2 regions of the Pseudomonas sp. HS6-2 genome follow, and region 1 is predicted to be linked to the other one. Evidence: predicted binding sites of a transcription regulator. Region 1 holds the regulator's gene; the other holds the start of a gene.
What was found. Region 1 encodes FliA, which starts transcription of late flagellar genes. Its sites were predicted from a motif close to CTAAAGTTTNNNNNNNNNNNGCCGNTAA; they were not measured.

Region 1 (3,482 bases):
ACCTCACTGACGGCCCGCGCATTCCTGACGACCTTCACCTGCCGCGCCCGCACCAGCTGGTGACCCGCGCGGTCAACGTGCAGTTGCAGGACGAGCCCAGCGAAGAGGCGATGGCCGACATGTTCGCTGATCTCTACCACAACCCGCGGCGCGCAGGTTGAGGATGAAGCGTATGCAAAGTACCTACATTCCGGGGTTGGCAGTACTACCCCGCGTGTGGCTTGGGTCCAAGCGAGACAAGGTAAACAACGAACATGGGTAGCATGCATCCCGTCCAGGTGATCGCCGTCACCGGTGGCAAAGGTGGCGTCGGCAAGACTAACGTTTCAGTGAACCTGTCCCTGGCACTGGCCGAACTCGGCCGCCGGGTGATGTTGTTGGACGCCGACCTTGGCCTGGCCAATGTTGACGTATTGCTGGGTCTCACCCCAAAACACACCCTGGCCGATGTCATCGAGGGGCGCTGCGAGCTGCGCGATGTGCTGTTGCAGGGGCCTGGCGGTGTGCGCATCGTGCCGGCCGCCTCCGGCACCCAGAGCATGGTGCACCTGGCCCCGGCCCAGCATGCCGGGCTGATCCAGGCCTTCAGCGAGCTCGGCGACAACCTCGACGTGCTGGTGATCGACACCGCTGCGGGTATCGGTGACTCGGTAGTCAGCTTCGTGCGCGCGGCCCAGGAAGTGCTGCTGGTGGTGTGCGACGAGCCGACCTCGATCACCGATGCCTACGCGCTGATCAAGCTGCTCAACCGCGACTACGGCATGAACCGTTTCCGCGTGCTGGCCAACATGGCGCAGAGCCCGCAGGAAGGGCGCAACCTGTTCGCCAAGTTGACCAAGGTCACCGACCGCTTCCTTGACGTCGCCCTACAATATGTCGGCGCCGTGCCGTACGACGAGAGCGTGCGCAAGGCGGTGCAGAAGCAGCGTGCGGTGTATGAGGCCTTCCCTCGCTCCAAGTGTGCCCTGGCCTTCAAGGCCATCGCACAGAAGGTCGACAGCTGGCCGCTGCCAGCCAATCCGCGCGGGCACCTTGAGTTCTTTGTCGAGCGCCTGGTGCAACCCACCAGCGCAGGACCCGTGCTATGAACGCGAGCGGCTTCAAGATGTACAGCAAGGCGTCGAAAGACGCCCAGTTCGAGCTGGTGGAACGCTATGCGCCGCTGGTCAAGCGCATCGCCTACCACTTGCTGGCACGCCTGCCGGCCAACGTCCAGGTCGAGGACCTGATCCAGGCCGGCATGATCGGCCTGCTGGAAGTGGCCAACAAGTATGACGCCAGCAAGGGCGCCAGCTTCGAAACCTACGCCGGCATCCGCATCCGCGGGGCGATGCTCGACGAGGTCCGCAAGGGCGATTGGGCACCGCGTTCGGTGCACCGCAATACGCGCATGGTCAGTGACGCGATGCGCGCCGTGGAAGCAAGAACTGGCCGCGACGCTAAAGATCATGAAGTTGCTGCCGAACTCCAATTGAGTCTCGATGATTACTACGGGATTTTGAACGATACCTTGGGGAGCCGCCTGTTCAGTTTCGACGACCTGTTGCAGGACGGCGAGCACGAAGGGCTGCACGAGGACGGCGCCAGTGGCCAGGTCGAGCCGTCGCGCGATCTGGAAGACGAGCGCTTCCAGGCTGCCCTGACTGATGCGATCGCCAACCTGCCGGAGCGTGAGCGCCTGGTGCTGGCGCTGTACTACGACGAAGAGCTGAACCTCAAGGAAATCGGTGAGGTGCTGGGGGTCAGCGAATCGCGAGTCAGCCAGTTGCACAGCCAGTGTGCCGCGCGCCTGCGCAGCCGCCTGGGGGAATGGCGGGCGCGTTGAGCCCGGGGTCGTTGCAGTCGTTTTCCACGTTGTACCGAATATGAATACGCGTGCTCGGGGCCGAGCGCGTTTGAGACTGCTTGGAGGTCTACTTGAACAAAGACATGAAAATCCTCATCGTTGACGACTTTTCGACGATGCGGCGGATCATCAAGAACCTGTTGCGTGACCTGGGCTTCACCAACACCGATGAAGCCGATGACGGCACCACCGCGCTGCCGATGCTCGAAAGCGGCCATTACGACTTCCTGGTGACCGACTGGAACATGCCGGGCATGTCCGGTATCGATCTGCTGCGCAAGGTCCGTGCCCACGATCGGCTGAAGACCATGCCGGTGCTGATGGTGACTGCCGAAGCCAAGCGCGACCAGATCATCGAAGCGGCCCAGGCCGGCGTAAACGGTTACGTGGTCAAGCCATTTACCGCCCAGGTGCTCAAAGAAAAGATCGAGAAGATCTTCGAACGCGTCAACGGCTGAGTTACGTCAGGGGGCGCCATGGAAACAACACAGACGTCTTTGGGGGAGTTCGAATCGACCCTGAAGAAACATGCTCAGGAGCTGGTCGAGAGCCTGGAACGGGGGCGTTTCGGCGAGGCGGTGCAGCTGATTCATCAGCTCAACCAGACCCGCGACCGTGGCCTGTATCAGGAAGTCGGCAAGCTCACCCGTGAGCTGCACAGCGCGATCGTCAGCTTCCAGATCGACCCGCGTATGCCGCAGGCTGAGGAAGTCTCACAGATTACCGATGCCACCGAGCGCCTGTCCTACGTGGTCAAGCTCACCGAGGGTGCCGCCAACCGCACCATGGATCTGGTGGAGGAGAGCACGCCGGTGCTCAACGACCTGGCTGCCGAGGCGCAAGGCCTGAGCGTCGACTGGCAGCGCTTCATGCGCCGCGAAGTCGCAGCGCCGGAGTTCCGCGAGCTGGTCAAGCGCGTCGACAGTTTCCTGACGCACAGCGCCGAGGGCAACCGCAAGGTCGCCGGCCACCTCAACGACATTCTGCTGGCCCAGGACTATCAAGACCTGACTGGCCAGGTGATCAAGCGCGTGACTGCGCTGGTGACCGAAGTGGAAAGCAATCTGCTCAAGCTCGTGCTGATGGCCAGCCAGGTCGACCGGTTTGCCGGTATCGAACACGACCACCAGCAGCTGCGCGCTGAAAAAGATGAAGAAAAACATCCGACTCGGGGTGAAGGTCCGCAGATTCATGCCGATAAGCGTGAAGACGTTGTGTCCGGTCAGGACGACGTCGACGATCTGCTGTCCAGCCTGGGTTTTTAAGGAGCACGTTTAATGAGCTTCGGCGCCGATGAAGAAATCCTTCAGGATTTCCTGGTAGAAGCCGGCGAAATTCTTGAGCAACTGTCCGAGCAACTGGTCGAGCTGGAAAGCCGGCCCGACGATGCCGACCTGCTCAATGCAATCTTTCGCGGTTTCCACACTGTAAAAGGGGGCGCCGGCTTCCTTCAGCTGAACGAGCTGGTGGAGTGCTGCCACATCGCCGAGAACGTGTTCGACATCCTGCGCAAAGGTGAGCGCCGGGTCGACGCGGAACTGATGGACGTGGTGCTCGAGGCACTGGACACGGTCAACAGCATGTTCGGCCAGGTGCGTGAGCGCAGCGAAGTGACCCCGGCCACCCCGGAGCTGCT
Region 2 (3,482 bases), 1.7 Mb from region 1:
ATGGTCTGGTCGAACGCGCTGGCTCCGTAGCGCACGCTGTAGCGGCCGAACGCGGCGACGGTTTCCCTGAGCATGCGCGAGCGGCTGGCGGCGATGATTTCGCACGGCCGGGTGTAGCCGTCCCAGTGGGCGAACACCTGGGTCAGGTAGCCACCGCCGATGGCGCCGAAACCATGGATGCCGACACGGAACTGGTTGAGCGAGGCCGGGAAGGGTTCGGCGAGCTCCGGCATGCCCAGGTCGGGCACGCACTCGTTCAAGTCGGCGAGGAACCCGTGCATGCTGCGGTAGGCCTTGAGCGCACCCGCCTTGACTGCGGGCGCAGGCGGCTTGATGTCTTCGATCAGGATGGCCTGGCCTTCGGCGCGCATGGCCGAAAGCAGGCCGTTTTCCGAATCTTCGAGCATGAAGCACTGAGCGGGCGCGCAATTGAGTGCGCGGGCAGCGCGCAGGAAGATTTCCGGGTGCGGCTTGCCCTGGCTGACTTCATCGCCACAAACGGTGATGTCGAAGTACTTCAGCACGTTGGCATTGATCAGGTATTCCTCGGCAATCGCACGGCGGCTGGAGGTAGCCACCGCCAGGGTCAGGCCCGACTTGCGCAGGCGCTCCAGTACTTCCAGCAAGCCTGGCTTGATCGGCACGCCGTGATTGCGCACGTACTCCAGCTCCAGCTCGTCGGCGCGCTGACGAATCTGCGCATAGGGGAAATCTTCGCCGTTGTGGGCCTTGGCCAGCGCTTCGGCCTTTTTCGCACTCAGGCCCAGCGAGCCGATCAGCGTCTGCTCGCTCAAGGCTTTGCCGAAGATTTCCAGCGATGCCTGTTTCAACGTCCTGAAACGCAGGCGCTCGGTGTCGAACATCGTGCCATCCATATCGAAAATGGCGCTGAGAATTTTGTTGCCCTGAAACAAGATCATGTAGGTATTGCCCCTTTTTTTGGCGTGTAACACTTCGCCTGCAGCGGCTGAATGGCGAGTCAATGCGTGTCGACTGCGGCATGGGCAGTCAGGTAGGGGGCATGCGATCTACCGGTGGGCGCTCGGGTTTGACCCAGAGGTAGGGTGGTACGGCGCGGGGCGTGCAGAGGAGGGAGAGGAACTTCGAGGCAAGGCGGGCGACTTTGGATTCACGCCCACTGGCTGCAGCTTGGCTGGCAGACAATGGGCGCACAGAGCGATGGATACGTGTGATTCCAAGCATGAGGTGCTTATCTTCCTTATTCGGGTGACTGTCGTTCCTTTTTTACCCTTGCACGTATGCGCAAGCAGATGCAAGGCACCAGCAACATCCGTTCGGTTACCGAACACAAGCCGCATTTGCGCACTCAAGCCTGCCACGGCAACTCCGATAGCTGCTCACCCACCGTCGAAACCTCGACCAGAAGTGGCGCCAACAAGGAGTACTGCCCGCATGTTTGCCGACCTGAAGATCCGTACCGGAATGTTCTGGGTGCTGTTGTTGTTCAGCCTGACCCTGCTGTTTTCCACTGTCAGTGCCTGGCGAGCGGCGCTGGGCAGCGACGAGCAGATCACCGAACTCGACCAGACCGCACACCAGTCGGACCGGCTGAACAACGCGCTGCTGATGGCGATCCGCGCCAGTGCCAACGTGTCTTCGGGCTTCATCGAGCAGCTGGGCGGCCACGACGAGAGCGCGAACAAACGCATGGCGCTGTCGGTCGAGCTGAACGACAAGAGCCAGAAGCTGATCGGTGAGCTGGTCGACAACGCTCGCGAACCGGCGCTGCACGCGGTGGCCAGCGAGCTGCAAGCCACTTTCGGCGAGTACGCCAGGGCGGTCGCCGGGCAGCGCGAAGCCTCGCGTCAACGCTCGCTGGAGCAGTACTTCAAGGTCAACACCGACGCCGGCAACGCCATGGGCCGGCTGCAGGCGTTGCGCCAGCAACTGGTCGCCGCCTTGAGTGAGCGCGGCCAGCAGATCATGCAGGCATCCGACCGTCGCCTGGAGCGTGCGCAACAGCTGAGCCTGGCGCTGTTGGCGGTGACACTGTTGCTCGCCGGCCTGTGCTGGGCCTTCATCGCCCAACGCGTACTGCACCCGTTACGCGAGGCGGGTCGGCATTTCCAGCGCATTGCCGGTGGCGACCTGAGCGTGCCGGTGCAGGCTCAGCAGCGCAACGAGATCGGCCAGCTGTTCCATGAGCTGGAGCGCATGCAACAAAGCCAGCGCGATACCCTGGGCAAGATCAGCAGCTGCACCCGGGAGCTGGCCGACGCGGCGGGCGCACTGAACACGATTACCGAAGAAGGCGCCAACAACCTGCGCCAGCAAGGGCTAGAGCTGGAACAGGCCGCCACCGCCGTCACCGAAATGACCACGGCGGTGGAGGAGGTTGCACGCAATGCGGTCACTACCTCACAGGCGACCCACGAGTCCAATCAGCTGGCAGAGAAAAGCCGTCAGCAAGTCAGCGAAAACATCGACGGCACCCAGGCCATGACCCGCGAGATCCAGACCAGCAGCGGCCATCTGGAGCAGTTGGTGGGGCAGGTCCGAGATATCGGCAAGGTGCTGGAAGTGATCCGTTCGGTGTCCGAGCAGACCAACCTGCTGGCGCTCAACGCGGCCATCGAGGCGGCCCGCGCCGGGGACGCCGGGCGCGGCTTTGCCGTGGTGGCCGATGAAGTGCGCACGCTTGCCTACCGCACCCAGGCGTCGACCCAGGAAATCGAGCAGATGATCGGCCGCGTGCAGCAGGGTACCGAAGCGGCTGTTGCGTCGATGCAGGCCAGCACCAGCCGGGCCCAGTCGACACTCGACATCACCCTGGCATCGGGCCAGGTGCTGGAAGGCATCTACAGCGCCATCGGCGCGATCAACGAGCGCAACCTGGTGATCGCCAGCGCGGCCGAAGAACAGGCACAGGTGGCGCGTGAGGTGGATCGCAACCTGCTGAACATCCGCGAGCTGTCGAGCCACTCGGCGGCGGGTGCACAGCAGACCAGCGAGGCCAGTCAGGCGTTGTCAGGGCTGGTCGGGGAGATGACGGCGCTAGTGGGGCGGTTCAGGGTCTGAAGCTCAGCTGTCTTTGCCCAGTACGTAACGGTCGAACTGCTCGATGTACTCGTCGACGTTGTCTTCCAGCATCATCCGGTACTGCTCGCTGAAGTACTTGAGGATTTCCTCGCGCGCGGCGGCCATTTCGGCGCCGGACTTGAAGTTGCGGGCGCTGAGCCAGGCACTGAAGCGGCTGGCGGCGAAGGTCATCGAGGCGCTGACCTTGCCGATGTCGGCGAGGGTGTCGAGCTGCTGGTTGGCCAGGTCGATGTGCGCATCGGCGCGGTCGTAGAATGCCTGGTCAGTGGCTTGGGTCATGGCGGGATACCTGTGTGGGCCTGTCGTGCGGGCGCGCAGCATGCCACAGCGGGCACCTGCCGGCAGCAATTTCCGGCAGCAGCCTAGCGCGCCACGGAACGGCGCCGCTTGTTGCGGTACATGTCGTCATCGGCGCAGTTGAG

Region 2: the regulator FliA is predicted to act here: its motif matches at 1,327-1,354, upstream of ACOKS3_RS15985 (methyl-accepting chemotaxis protein).

What each region holds. Positions count from the first base shown of each region.
Region 1 is NZ_CM143906.1:1,779,448-1,782,929, forward strand. It holds gene flhF (flagellar biosynthesis protein FlhF) at 1-161, shown strand, start outside; gene fleN (flagellar synthesis regulator FleN) at 255-1,088, shown strand; gene fliA (RNA polymerase sigma factor FliA) at 1,085-1,825, shown strand; gene ACOKS3_RS08365 (chemotaxis response regulator CheY) at 1,930-2,304, shown strand; gene ACOKS3_RS08370 (protein phosphatase CheZ) at 2,323-3,111, shown strand; gene ACOKS3_RS08375 (chemotaxis protein CheA) at 3,124-3,482, shown strand, end outside.
Region 2 is NZ_CM143906.1:3,439,686-3,443,167, reverse strand. It holds gene mtlD (bifunctional mannitol-1-phosphate dehydrogenase/phosphatase) at 1-920, opposite strand, end outside; gene ACOKS3_RS15985 (methyl-accepting chemotaxis protein) at 1,414-3,039, shown strand; gene ACOKS3_RS15980 (DUF3144 domain-containing protein) at 3,043-3,339, opposite strand; gene ACOKS3_RS15975 (GGDEF domain-containing protein) at 3,423-3,482, opposite strand, start outside.